One region of the Cellulosimicrobium protaetiae genome, then DNA from elsewhere that is predicted to be linked to it. Evidence: riboswitches for the same ligand, from Rfam matches in the RefSeq annotation. Region 1 holds a riboswitch; each other region holds the start of a gene.

Region 1 (4,602 bases):
TCGCGGCCACGAGCTCGGCCATCCCCGCGACCCCGAAGGGCATGGGGATGCTCATGCCTGACCACATCGCCTCGTCGACGAGGCCGGCCAGTGTCTCAGCGTGCTCCAGGGCCAGCGGTTCCAGGCGGAATCCGTGCCCCGAGAGGACGACGTCGTGCAGCACAGCGCATATCAGAGCACACGCGGACGACGCCGCCAAGAGGGTCCGGCGACGTCGTGGACAACGCTTGTCGACGGCCCGGTGAACGGCTGTCCCGGCGGTCCCGCCGGCGCCAGGTCAGACGGCGGGGCCGCACCCCGCGGCGTCGGCGAGGAAGCCCGCCGCGGCGGTCGCGAAGAGTCCCTCGAGACCGGACCCCACGGGCACCGGGCGCGGGTCGTCGGCCACGGCCCAGCAGCCGTCGACGACCTCGTACCGCGTCGCAGGGCCGTGCTCCACGTACGACCGCACGGCCTCGACGAGCCGGACGACGTCCGCACCCGTCGTCCCGACGCCGACGGACGCGCGGATCGCGCCCGCGTCGTACCCGAGGCGCGCGAGCAGCGGGTGGGCGCAGAAGCGGCCGTCGCGCACGCCGATTCCGTGCTCGGCGGAGAGGTACGCGGCGACGAGGCCCGGGTCGTGACCCTCGACGGAAAACGTGACGACCCCGACCGGGTCGACCGCGTCCTCCCAGACCCGCACGACCCGCACACTCGGGACCGCCTCCAGCCCGGCGACGAGCGCCGCGCGCAGCGTCGCCTCGTGCGCGTGGAGGTCGGCCGGGTCGAGCGTCGCGAGCGCGTCGCACGCCGCCGCGAGCGCCGCGGCACCCACCACGTTGGGCGACCCGGCCTCGTGGCGCGCGGGCGCCGTCTGCCACTGCGTGCCGGTGACGGATACCTGCCGCACCGCACCGCCGCCGGCGAGGTAGGGCGTGCCCGCGTCGAGCCAGTCGCGACGGCCCACGAGCGCGCCCGCGCCGAACGGCGCGTACGTCTTGTGGCCGGAGAACGCGACGTAGTCGACGCCGGAGTCGGCGAGCGAGAACCCGCGGTGCGGGACGAGCTGGGCGCCGTCGAGGACGACGCGCGCCCCGGCGTCGTGCGCGATCCGCACGACGTCCGCGACGGGCAGCGACTCGCCCGTGACGTTCGACGCGCCGGTCACCGCGACCAGGGCGTAGGGAAAGCGCGCGAGCTCGGTGCGCAGGCCGGACAGCGTCTCCGCGACGGACGCGCCGCCCGCGAGGACCGTCGCGCCGCCCGCGCGCTGCCACGGCAGCAGGTTCGCGTGGTGCTCGACGTCGAGGACGAGCACACGACCAGGCGTCCCGTCCGCGTTCGCCGGGACGCAGCCCGCGAGCAGGTTGAGCGAGTCGGTCGTGTTGCGTGTGACGACCGTGACGTCGTCCTCGCGCGCGCCGACGAACGCGCCGATCGTGCGGCGCGACGCCTCGTAGAGCGCCGTCGAGACCTGCGACAGGTAGCCCGCGCCGCGGTGCACGCTCGCGTAGAGCGGCAGCACCTCGGTCACGCGGTCCGCGACGGAGCGCAGCGCCGGGGCCGAGGCCGCGACGTCGAGGTTCGCGTACGGGACGCTGCGGCCGTCGACGAGCGGCACGAGCGTGTCCGCGCCGACGACAGGCAGGAGGGCGGGCGCGGCAGCGATCTCCGCCAGGTCAGGGGCCGAACACTCGACGTCCGCGAGAGCAGTCATGGCACAGTCCTCCAGGGTCGTCCGGGGAGAACCTCCCCGCGCTTGCCACCCGCCGGTCGGCGTGCGGCCTGGTCGTCACCCGGGGCACCCCGCCGCGAGAGGAGGGTTGCCGGCCAGCAAACCGGGGTTTCACGCTGGCACTCATGACCTGCGTCCCAGGATGTGCGCGGGGACGCGCCGTGTCAACCGGTGGTCAGGGCGTCTCGGATGGCGGGACGCAGTCCACGGGCACGTCGAGGCGCCACCCGGACTCGCCGATCGCGTCGGGCACCCTGCCCAGGGGCTGCTCGGCGAGACGGACGTTTCGCGCGTCGGACACGTGGCGTACGATCCCGAGCAACCATCCGGAGCGGCCGAGTGACGTGGCACGTCGACGCCGCAGCAACCCCCCGGTCCGTCGCGAGGCGGTCGGGCGCAGGGTGCTACTGCCACGATCGATGGAGGAGGACTCATGAGCGACCAGTCCCAGCAGACGTCGGCAACCGGGGCGGCACTGCCCGACGCCCGACCCGCCGTCGGCTACGCCGGCGACATCACCCCGCAGCAGGCGTGGGACCTGCTGACGAACGACGAGCGCGCGGTCCTCGTCGACGTCCGCACCGAGGGCGAGTGGCGCACCATCGGCGTGCCCGACGCGACGGACCTCGGCCGCGGCGTCGTGTTCGACGAGTGGGTGACCCCGGCCGGGCCCAACCCGCGCTTCGTGGACCAGCTCGTCGAGGCGGGCCTCACGCCCGGCGACGAGCGCCCCGTCGTGTTCCTGTGCCGCTCGGGCCAGCGCTCGATCGGCGCGGCGCGCGCGGCCACGGCCGCCGGGCTCGGGCCGTCGTACAACGTGCTCGAGGGCTTCGAGGGCGCGCAGGGCTTCTCGGGCCTGCGCGACGTCGAGGGCTGGAAGGTCCGCGGCCTGCCCACCACGACCTACGACGAGGCGGCCCGATGAGCGCCGCCCAGCCCGGGAGCGTGCCCGGCGGCTCCGGCCGCAAGCCCCTGCCCGCGAGCGCGCGCCCCGCGACGCTCGCCGTGCGCGGCGGGCACCACCGCACGGAGTTCCAGGAGACCTCCGAGGCGCTGTTCCTCACGCAGGGCTACACGTACGACCGCGCCGCCGACGCCGAGGCCGCTTTCAAGGGCGAGCTCGACCGGTTCGTCTACTCGCGCTACGGCAACCCGACGGTGCACGCGTTCGAGGAGCGCCTGCGTCTGCTCGAGGGCGCAGAGGCCTGCTACGCGACGGCGTCCGGCATGTCCGCGGTGTTCACGTCGCTCGCCGCGCTCGTGGGTTCCGGGTCGCGGATCGTCGCGGCCCGCGCGCTGTTCGGGTCCAGCATCGTCATCTTCGACGAGATCTTCGCCAAGTGGGGCGTGCGGACCGACTACGTCGACGGGCACGTGCTCTCCCAGTGGGAGGAGGCGCTGTCCACGCCGGCGGACGTCGTGTTCTTCGAGACGCCGTCCAACCCCATGCAGGACATCGTCGACGCGCGGCGCGTGAGCGAGCTCGCGCACGCCGCGGGCGCGGTGGTCGTGCTCGACAACGTCTTCGCGACGCCGCTGCTCCAGAAGCCGCTCGAGCTCGGCGCGGACGTCGTCGTGTACTCGGCGACCAAGCACATCGACGGCCAGGGCCGCGTGCTCGGCGGCGCGATCCTCGGGACCGAGGAGTACGTCAACGGTCCCGTGCAGACGTTCATCCGCAACACCGGACCGACCCTCTCGGCGTTCAACGCGTGGGTGCTGCTCAAGGGCCTGGAGACGCTGCCCGTGCGCGTCGCGGCGCAGAACGCGGCGGCCGCGCAGGTCGCGGAGGCGCTCGAGCAGCTCCCGGGGATCGGGCGCGTGCGGTACCCGTTCCTCGCGTCGCACCCGCAGCGCGAGCTCGCGCTGTCGCAGCAGAGCGGCGGCGGAACGGTCGTCACGTTCGACCTCGCCGTCCCCGAGGGCACCGACCCGGAGACGGCGAAGAAGCGCGCGTTCACGTTCCTCGACGCCCTGCAGGTCGTCGACATCTCGAACAACCTCGGCGACGCCAAGTCGCTCGTCACCCACCCCGCCACGACGACCCACCGCAAGCTCGGCCCCGAGGGCCGCGCCGCCGTCGGGATCGCGGAGACGACGGTGCGCCTGTCGGCGGGCCTGGAAGACCCGAGCGACATCATCGAGGACGTCGAACAGGCCCTCAACACCTGACCCCCCTCCCGCTCGACGGCGGCAGGACGCCCTAGCCTGACAGCGTGACCGCCTACGTCCGCCCGCCGCTCCCGCGTCAGGTCTTCCACGACGACGCCGGCGACCCGTTCGAGTACGGCGGACGGTGGGACCACCTCGACGGGCCGCCCGAGGACACCTACTCCGTGGACTCCCACCCAGAGCGGTTCGCGCCACTCATCGACGTCGTGGACGCACTTCTCCGGCACCTCGTGACGACGTACGCCGTCACGGTCGAGGACGTCCGCCTGCGGAGCGTCGAACTGACGGCGCACACCCCGGGAGCGCCCGCCCACCCCGTGCTGGCGGGGGTGCGCAACGTCGGTACTGACGCGGTGCGCGCGGTGCGCGCGGTGCGCGTCACCCCGTCGTCCGACGCCGCCGCGCCGCTGACACTCCTCGTCACGGAGTACCCGAGCGTCGTGGTCCGTGCCGGCGTCCTGCACGAGGACACGTTCCCGTCGTGCGGGTGCGACGCGTGCGACGACACCGCGGAGAGTGCGGCCCAGTCGCTCGAGGACCTCGTCCTCGGCGTCGCGGAAGGACGGTTCTCGGAGGCCCTCCGCAGGGCGCTCCCGGGTCGGCGCGAGTGGTGGGTCGCGCACCGTCTCGACCTGCCCGACGACGGGTACCGGTCCGGCGAGGGCCGCACCCGGCTGCCGGGCGCCGCCGGGCAGCAGGCACGACGACGCCTC
Region 2 (4,602 bases), 890 kb from region 1:
TCGGGTCGGTCGGGATCGCGGTCGTCGTGAGCGCGGTCGTCGCGGCCGGCGGCATGCGCTCCATCACGTTCGTCCAGGCGTTCCAGTTCTGGGTCAAGCTCACCGCGCTCGCGCTGCCCCTCGTGTTCGTGCTCATGGCGCTGGGCGGCGCGTTCGAGCCGGGTGGCGCCACCGTGACCTTCGACCCCGCGGCGGTCTTCCCGCACGACGCCGGTCCCGGCGGCCTCGACGCGTACGCGACCGTGTCGCTCCTGCTCGCGCTGCTGCTCGGGACCACCGGCCTGCCGCACGTCCTCGTGCGCTTCTACACCTCGCCCGACGGCGGCTCCGCCCGCCGCACGACCGTCGTCGTGCTCGTGATGATCAGCGTGTTCTACATGGTGTCCAGCACGCTCGGGCTCGTCGCCCGGGTCGTCGCACCCGACCTCGCGGAGCCCGGCGTCGCCGACACCGTCGTCCTCACGCTGCCGACCCGCCTCGTGCCCGGGATCGGTGGCGAGCTCCTCGCCGCGCTCGTCGTGGCGGGTGCTTTCGCCGCGTTCCTCGGCACGTCGTCGGGGCTCGTCGTGGCGCTCGCGGGCGTCGTGAGCCAGGACCTGTTCGGCGGGACCGTGCGGTCCTTCCGCTGGTCGGCGGTCGCGTGCACGCTCATCCCGCTGGCGTTCGCGCTCGTCACCATCCCGCAGGGCCTCGTGACGAGCGTCGGGACGGTGTTCGTCTTCGCCGCGTCCGCCCTCTCGCCGGTGATCCTGCTCGGCGTGTGGTGGCGCCGCCTCACCGCGCGCGGCGCGGTCGCGGGGATGGTCGTCGGGTCCGTCCTGTGCGCGACGGCGCTGCTCGCCTCGTCCGCGCTCGTCGCCGCGGGCTACGGGACCGGCCCGGCCGGGGAGGCGGTCGACGGCGTCCCCGGCGTCGTGCGCGCCCTGCTCGCCCAGCCCGCCGCCTGGACCATCCCGCTCGCGACGGCGACCGTCGTCGTCGTGTCCCTGCGCGACCGCCACGGACCACCGCTGCGCACCGACCGGTTCCTGCGGCGCCTGCACGTGCCGGAGCTCCGGCGCCGTTGACGACGGTGTGGGACCTGAAATCTGTAGCGTAGAAGGCCTGAAATCTGTAGCGCAGGAGCCCTGAACTGGTCAGATCCAGCGCGCGCCGATCTCGTCGTGGAGCCGGGACATCTCACCTGGCGGTCACCCTCGACCGCATGCCGGATGGGTCGTAGGATCGGGTCAACCATCCAGAGCGGTCGAGAGTCCTGGCTCGACGACACCGCAGCAACCCGCCGACGGAAGCCTCCCGAGGACAAAGGTGCTAACGCCAGGGTCGATGGAGCGACTAATGGTCTCAGAGGCATCCTTCGCGCACCGTCCGGGCAGCCCGTGCCCGACGGCGGTCGCGCACGCACCCACCCCGGTCGGAGCGACGTCGTGAGCGTCGCGGACGCCGTCGGGCAGGCCCACGGCGGGGCGGCACGGCCGACGGTCTCGTTCGAGCTCATGCCCCCGCGCCGCCCGGACGCGGCGCCCAAGTTCTGGGAGACGGCACGCCGGCTCGTCGCGACGCACCCCGACTTCGTGTCCGTGACGTACGGCGCCGCGGGCACCGACCGCGCGACCGCGCGCCAGGTCGTCGGCCGCCTGCTCCAGGGCACGCCTGTGCTGCCGATCGCGCACCTCACGTGCGTCGGGGCGTCGCGCGAGGACGTCGAGGAGGTCATCAACGACTTCCTCGACGAGGGCGTGCGGAGCTTCCTCGCGCTGCGGGGCGACCCGCCGCGCGACCAGCCGGACTGGCAGCCCGCGCCCGACGGCGTGCGGTCGTCGACCGAGCTCGTCGCGCTGCTGCGCGAGGTCGAGGCGTCGCGCTGCGCGGCCGACCCTGCCGCCGCCCTGCGGGGCGCCGCCCGCCCGCTGACGATCGCCGTCGCGACGTTCTGCGACGGCAACCCCGCCGCCGGCACCACGCGGAGCCAGGAGGTGCGCCGCCTGTGGCAGAAGCAGCAGGCCGGCGCGAGCTTCGCGATCACGCAGCTCTTCTACGACGCGTCGTCGTACACCGACTTCGTCGCCGAGGCCCGTGCGGCCGGCGTGACGATCCCCATCCTCGCCGGGCTGCTGCCCACGACGGAGCCCGCGCGGCTCCGTCGCGTCGAGGAGCTCACGGGCGTGCGCGCGCCCCAGCACCTGCTGGACGCGCTCGACGCCCTGCCCGACCCGGAGGCGCAGCACGCCTACGGGATCGCGTACACCGTGGACCTCGCGCAGCGCGTCCTCGACGCGGGCACGCCCGGTCTGCACGTGTACACGTTCAACAAGCACCGCGCCGCTCTTGACCTGCTCGAGGGTGTCCACCTCGGCGGCGGGTCGGGCGGGACCGGGGGCAGCGCCAGCGCTGCCGCCGCCCCGCTCGTCCCGGACCTGGCCAGCGGGCCGTGGGTCACCGGCACCTCCCTGCCCACGACGAGCGCCGCCACGCACGGCACGCCCGTCTGACCGGTCCTCCGGACCAGCAAGAGGTTTCGATCATGGCCACTTCCGTACCCTCCCCTACCCAGAATCCGGTCGGTTTCCCCGCCGGCACCGTGCTCGGCTACCCGCGCATCGGGCGCCGCCGCGAGCTCAAGAAGGCCGTCGAGGCGTTCTGGGCCGGGCGCACGAGCGTCGACGAGCTCGAGGCGACGGCCCGCGAGCTGCGCCTCGCGACCGTCCGCCGGCTCGTCGACCTCGGTCTCGGCGCCGACGACGCCTCGGTCCCCGGCTCGTTCTCCTTCTACGACCAGGTGCTCGACGTCGCCGCCTCCCTCGGGGCGGTCCCGTCGCGGTTCGCGTCGCTCCTCGGCACCGGGCCGGACGAGGCGGGACGCCTCGACCTCGCCGGCTACTTCACCGTGGCACGGGGTCAGGGTGACGACGCCCCGCTCGAGATGACCAAGTGGTTCGACACGAACTACCACTACCTGGTCCCCGAGATCGGCCCGGACACCCCGATCCGGTTCGTCGACGACCGCGTCGTGCGCGAGTTCGTCGAGGCGAAGGAGGCCGGCGTCGTGACGCGGCCCGTCGTCGTCGGGCCGGTGACGTTCCTCGCGCTCTCCAAGGCGGCTGACGACGCCCCCGCGGGCTACTCGCCGCTCGACCGGCTCGACGACGTCGTCGCCGCCTACGCCGACCTGCTGCGCGCGCTCGCCGCCGCCGGCGCCCCGTGGGTGCAGCTCGACGAGCCGATCCTCGTCACCGACTCGGTCGACGTGCCGTTCGCCGACCTCGCCGCCGCGGTGGAGTCGGCGTACCGCGCCCTCGCGACCGACCTCCGCCCCGTGCCGAACCCGGGGTCTTCGCCGGACTCGTCCGCGGACCCGGCCGCGACCCCGGGTTCGGCGCAGGACGCGCGGCCCGCGATCCTCGTCGCCGCGCCGTTCGGCGCGCTCCAGGCCGGTGCCGAGACCGCCGGAGGGGCCGCCCGGGACGGGCTTGCGCTCCTCGCGGGCACCGACGTGGACGCCATCGCGATCGACCTCGTCAAGGGCGCCGTCCCCACGGCCGCCGACGGCGGCGTCCCCGGCCTCGCCGGCAAGACGCTCGTCGCGGGCGTGATCGACGGGCACAACGTGTGGCGCGCGGACCTCGCGGCGAAGCTCGACGTCGTCGACGCCGTCGAGGGACTGGGTGCCGGCGCGGTCTCGGTCGGCACGTCGACGTCGCTGCTGCACGTGCCGCACGACGTCGAGGACGAGACGCTCGCCGCGCCCGGCACCGCGTCGGGCACGACGCTCGACCCGCGCCTGCGCGACTGGCTCGCGTTCGCCGACCAGAAGGTCGGCGAGGTCGCGACGCTCGCGCGCGCGCTCACGGAGGGTCGCGACGCCGTCGCGGCGGAGATCGAGGCGTCCCGCGCGGCGGTGGCGTCGCGCGCGGAGGCGAGCGGCGTCGTCGTGCCCGCGGTGCGCGAGCGCGCGGCCGCGCTGACCGACGCGGACTTCGCGCGCGGCGACTACGCCCAGCGTGCGGCCGCGCAGCAGGAGCGCCTGAACCTGCCGCCGCTCCCCACGACGACGATCGGGTCGTTCCCGCAGACGCCGGAGATCCGCCGCGCCCGCGCGCTGTGGACGAAGGGCGAGCTGTCGGACGCGGACTACACGACCGCGATGCGTGAGGAGATCGCGCGCGTCGTCGCGATCCAGGAAGAGCTGGGCCTCGACGTGCTCGTGCACGGCGAGCCCGAGCGCAACGACATGGTGCAGTACTTCGCGGAGCACCTCGACGGGTTCGCGGTCACGGCGAACGGCTGGGTCCAGTCGTACGGGTCGCGCTGCGTGCGCCCGCCGATCCTGTGGGGCGACGTCACGCGCCCGGAGCCCATCACGGTCGAGTGGTCGTCGTACACGGCGTCGCTCACCGAGAAGCCCGTCAAGGGCATGCTCACCGGGCCGGTCACGATCCTTGCGTGGTCGTTCGTGCGCGACGACCAGCCGCTCGGCGACACCGCGAACCAGGTGGGCCTCGCGCTGCGCGACGAGATCGCGGACCTGGAGGCCGCGGGCATCGGGATCGTGCAGGTCGACGAGCCCGCGCTGCGCGAGCTCCTGCCGCTGCGGCGCGACGA
Region 3 (4,602 bases), 1.1 Mb from region 1:
GTCGTCGGCGGCCTCCACGGCTGCGGCGGCGGGCACGTCGACGATCCGCACGCGGGGGCCGTTCATCCCTCGTGGGGTGAGGGTGTCGGGTGAGAGCGCGCCGAACACCTGGGCGATCTGCTTCGTGGAGCGCAGGTTCTCGCGCAGCGTCACGGGGACGAGCTGGAGCGGTACGTCGACACCCCGAGGGAAGACCCGTTGCGCGTCGTCGAGGAAGACGTAGAGCCCACCGTCGTCCGGGTCGCGCAGGCACCGCAGGAGCGACGGCCACCAGAGGTCGCCGAAGTCCTGCGCCTCGTCCACGACGACGGCGTCGAACAGGTCCGTCGACGGACGCTCGCCCGCGAGCCGGCCGAGCTCGGTCGGCAGGTGCCGCTCCCAGTAGTCCGGGTCGTCGTCGGCGCCGCGCTCGGCGCCCCAGCTCAGCGGCAGGTCGTGGAACAGTCCCACGTAGGCGGGCCGGTCGCGCGCCGGCCACGTCTGGGTGACGCGTTCGAGGTAGCGTCCGAGCCCCCGCGAGTAGCAGAGCAGGGCGACGCGCTCGCCCGCCCGTGCACGCCGTCGCGCCTGCTCGAGCGCGAGCCACGTCTTGCCCGCCCCCGCGCCGCCGACGACCCGCATCCTGCGCACCTCGGAGAGCGCGTCGAGGACGCGGGCCTGGTCGCGGGTCATCTGCTCCAGGCGCGTCTCGTGCTCCAGGGCGAGCGACAGGTGCTCCGCCTGGCTGGGGAAGCCGCTGGCGAGCGAGTCCACGAGGGCGGGGACGTCGTCGGCCGCGAGCCCGGCATGGCCCTGGCCGTGACGCTCGACGGCGCGCTTCACCCGCTCGGCGACGCCGCCCGACCGCTCCAGGTCGCCGCGGTCCACGAGCATGTCCCGTGGAAGGTCGACCGTCTCCCAGTCGCGCGGGACGTACCGGTGCGGGAACGCCACGAGGTGCGCGGTGCGCGCCTCCGCGGCCCACAGGTCGCGACGGCGCAGCAGGGCCTGCAGCGCGTGCCGTGCACCCTGGACCTGGCGCACCGGGTCGATGCGGTGCCGCCGGGGACCGTTGCCCTGGAACCAGGTGCCGTCGACCCGGTCGACGTGCCCGCCCTTGACCTCGATCGCGGCGAGCCCGACCCCTGGCCAGGCGACGAGCACGTCGATCTCGTACTCCTGCTCGTCCTCCTGCACGTGCACCCCGTGGAACAGCACGACGTCGTCGGGAAGCTGTTCGCGCAGAGCGTCCCACACGGCGCGCTCGGCGCCGCCGTCGTCGGGGAACGTCGGGTCGGGCGGGAACGCGAGCGGCATGTGCCGTTCGTACCGCACCGTGCCGACGACGTCACGGGCCTGACGACCTGCGGTCTCGCGCGTCACGGGATTTCACCCGCTGCGACCGCCACGGGGCTCGCGGGGTGCACGGCCCGTGCCCACGCGAGGAACGCGGCGCGGCGGGACACGGAGTCCGGCCCGCCACCACCACGGTGGCGCCAGTGGTCGAGTCGCGCAAAGTGCCGCACCGTCGTGGATGGCTGGGGCTCGACCCGGCCGTCGCGCTTCCTGCCCCAGAACGGTGCGCTCGTGTCGAGCTCGACGACGCCGAGGCCGCTCTCGCGCGCGCGCCGCCACCGCGTCGGGAAGACGAGCGTGACGTAGGCCTCCATGCGCCGCAGGGTCTGGTGGTCCTGCGTGATCCCGGTCAGGGGTTCGGCACCGAGCGACTTGGCGAGCGAGGCGTCGACCTTCTGGCACGCGTCGCAAACGCGTCGCTCGATGTGGAAGCGGCTCGTCATCTGGACGCGCTCGCTCAGGCAGACGTGGCAGAGACGCAGGAACGGGTTGAACGAGCACCCGCGCGACGGGACCGGGCGCGGGTGCCCGGTGTGGACCGGGCACACGAGGTGCCCCTCGTCGCTCACGAGCAGCTGGCACGCGTCGTCGGTACGGACCCACAGGGTCATGGTCGGGGTCGGGTTCATCGGAGCAGCCCTTCGGTCAGGGCCGACGGCACCCGGGCGCGCAGCAACGCACCGAGGCGGACGTCGACCTCGCACTTCCCTGACCGTTCGGCCAGGGCCGGTCTTCCTCCTGGGGCACCGTGCGCGAGGGGCGCGGTTGCCGGACCGGCACGCGGAGGGCGTCTCGCCAGTCACTCGTGACCTGGGCAGTTGTCTACCTCACCCGCTGATCGGAAGCAACCTCGCTCCCCGGGCTGGCCGGGCCGTGCACCGGCCGGAGTGGCTCCAGACCGGGGTGATCTCTCAGCGCCTGCTCGCCGTGCGTCCTGTACAGGGTCATCACCGCGGCGAAAGGGGCGTGGTCGCCAGTGAGCAAGAGCGGCTCGGTCGAGGAGAACTGGCAGACGAGGGCCCACCCGCCGGGTTCGGGGAATACCGCCGTCATCGCGGAGTAGTCGAACGACAGCCATCGCCCATGCACCTGGACCAGCAGCCGGTGGTTGCTCACGACGAGCCGGGAGACGCAGCGCTCACGCCACTGCTCTCGGGCCTGCGCCTGGGCGGCGCTACGCTCGGCGGCGTTGGCGATCGCCGTCACGGCAAGGCCGGTGAGGACGAACGACGGCCGCCCGTAGTAGAACCCCGACGTCTGCGTGTAGCTGACGGTCGTCCCGTAGTAGCGCGCGTACCCGGCGGGCACGTCGCAGAAGAACTCCTCGCCCGCGTACGGGACGACGTCCCACACCCGCAGCGTGGGCGGAACCTCCCGCGCGAGGAGTTGCCGGTGCAGGCCCTGGGCTTTCGCCCACGCGTGCGCGGCGGCGTCGCGCCGGCCGATCTCGGCACGCTCGGTCGCAGAGAACCGACCGCGGCTGCGCCGGTGCTCCCGGAATGTCCTGGCGCCCTTTGCGATCGCGACAGCGAGCAGGGCGACCGGCCCGAGGAACGCCACGGCGACCACCAGGAGCACGAGGAACGCCCACGCCCCGTGGTAGAGCTCGTGCCGGTTGAGCGCGTCGAGGACGAGGACGCAAGCGAGGAACACGGCGGGTGCGGCGACGAGCGGCACGACCCATCGTGCGTGCCGCCGGACTCGTCCCGCCCTCGCCGCCGCGCGCGGATCCTCCATGAAGCAGCCCCCTGCTCACGTCGTGCGTCGGGTACTCACCCGTCGTCTCTGGAGGCACGGTAGTCGACTCTCTTGAGGCAGAGAGTCGACGACCGCGTCGGCTCGCCTCGGCGGCCCACAGCCGGAGCTGCACCGCAGGACGGGCCGCACCTCGCGGCCCGTCCCACGGCGTCGGACCTTCAGTGCGCGACGACGGCGCCTCCCAGCGGGCCTGCCGTGGGCTGGGTCTCGCGCGCGTAGCAGTAGAACCCGGGCACGCGCGCTCCGGACCGGAACGTCACCTTGTTGAGCTGGCCACTCTGGCTCGCGATGACGGTCCACGGGAGAGGTCCACCCGCAGCCGCATCCACGAGCTGCTGCAGCGCCGCGCGCGACGAGTCCGCGTTGAGGTAGACCGGCACGCCGCACACGGTCGCCCAGACGACAGCGCGTCCACCGAACGTCCCCACGTCGGCGAGCGTCGGCGCGCCCGACGCGAGCACCGACCGCACGTGGTCCAGCAGGTGCCGCTCGTCGAACGGGTCGTCCTTCGTCCCGCGCGGGGCGGGCCGCACCGGTGCGGGCGCAGGGCTGCGACGACCGGTCGGAGTGCTCGCGCGCTCAGGCGCGGAGCCACCGGCCGCCGCGCGGTCCGCCTCGGTGTACGCGGCGTGCTGGTCGCGTGCCGCAGCGGGCGCCGCGCCGGCCCACACGGCGCCGCGCATCGCGGCCATGCTGCGCGACGTCGCGGCGTACGCCTGGTCGACGTTCGCCGTGTCGTACGTGAGCGACCGCTCGCGCTTCACACCGATCGACGCGCCGACCTCGATCGCGTCCTGGTTGGCGCCCATGTAGAGGAACGTCCAGCCGAACTGCTCCTCGCGCTCGGTGACGAGCGCCTTGATCGCGGCGTGCGTGTACTCCTTCGACGCGTTCTCGAGGCCGTCGGTCATGATGCCGACGATCACGGCGCCGGGCCGCTGCTCCTCGGGGAGCTGAGCGATACGCAGCGCGGTCGTCTGCACGAGGCGCCCGATGGAGTCGAGCAGCGCGGTCATGCCGCGCGGGCGCAGGTCGAGCGGGGGGACCTCGCGCACGTCGAGGTCGGTGTAGACCTCCTCGAACTCGTTGTCGAACTGCGCGAGCGTGACCGTGCAGCGGCCGGGCGCGTCGCGCTGCTCGGTGAGGAACAGGTCGAAGCCCTGCTCGGTGGCCTGCTTGATCGACTGCATCGAGCCGGACCGGTCGAGCAGCATGGCGAGGTGGGTGAGGGTCTGGTCAGGCATAGCGGTTCCCTTCGTCGTGCTGCTGGACGGACGGTGCGGCGGGCGGTCAGGTGCGGCGGCGGAACCTCAGGGGTTCGACGGCGGTCGTCGGCTCGGGCGGCGGTGTCCCGCGTTCGCGGTCATAGCGGGCGCGCGTGACGCCCTCGGCGGAGACGCGGCCGTCGGGGCCGGAGTAGCCCGCGAGCGCCGGTGTCCGTGCGATGCGGGGCGGCACCGTGTTGGGGGCGACGCCGGCCGCCTCGGCGACCGACCGCATCGACGACCC

Evidence for each region. A riboswitch is a leader RNA that binds a small molecule or an ion and turns the genes downstream of it on or off. The one in region 1 is predicted to bind S-adenosylmethionine.
Region 2: linked by a shared signal. The riboswitch ahead of FIC82_RS02830 (methylenetetrahydrofolate reductase) and the one ahead of FIC82_RS18915 (aminotransferase class V-fold PLP-dependent enzyme) in region 1 are both predicted to bind S-adenosylmethionine.
Region 3: linked by a shared signal. The riboswitch ahead of FIC82_RS03935 (hypothetical protein) and the one ahead of FIC82_RS18915 (aminotransferase class V-fold PLP-dependent enzyme) in region 1 are both predicted to bind S-adenosylmethionine.

The regions. Positions count from the first base shown of each region.
Region 1 covers NZ_CP052757.1:4,390,971-4,395,572, forward strand. The annotation lists gene FIC82_RS18910 (GNAT family N-acetyltransferase) at 1-163, opposite strand, end outside; gene FIC82_RS18915 (aminotransferase class V-fold PLP-dependent enzyme) at 278-1,699, opposite strand; SAM riboswitch class IV at 1,733-1,848, opposite strand; gene FIC82_RS21205 (hypothetical protein) at 1,893-2,018, opposite strand; SAM riboswitch class I at 2,037-2,143, shown strand; gene FIC82_RS18920 (rhodanese-like domain-containing protein) at 2,151-2,642, shown strand; gene FIC82_RS18925 (O-succinylhomoserine sulfhydrylase) at 2,639-3,889, shown strand; gene FIC82_RS18930 (DUF6226 family protein) at 3,934-4,602, shown strand, end outside.
Region 2 covers NZ_CP052757.1:646,322-650,923, reverse strand. The annotation lists gene FIC82_RS02835 (sodium/solute symporter) at 1-1,067, shown strand, start outside; SAM riboswitch class I at 1,231-1,333, shown strand; gene FIC82_RS02830 (methylenetetrahydrofolate reductase) at 1,428-2,492, shown strand; gene metE (5-methyltetrahydropteroyltriglutamate--homocysteine S-methyltransferase) at 2,525-4,602, shown strand, end outside.
Region 3 covers NZ_CP052757.1:906,390-910,991, reverse strand. The annotation lists gene FIC82_RS03940 (nuclease-related domain-containing DEAD/DEAH box helicase) at 1-1,362, opposite strand, end outside; gene FIC82_RS03935 (hypothetical protein) at 1,359-1,964, opposite strand; SAM riboswitch class IV at 2,031-2,146, opposite strand; gene FIC82_RS03930 (hypothetical protein) at 2,158-3,012, opposite strand; gene FIC82_RS20790 (hypothetical protein) at 3,252-4,337, opposite strand; gene FIC82_RS03920 (hypothetical protein) at 4,384-4,602, opposite strand, start outside.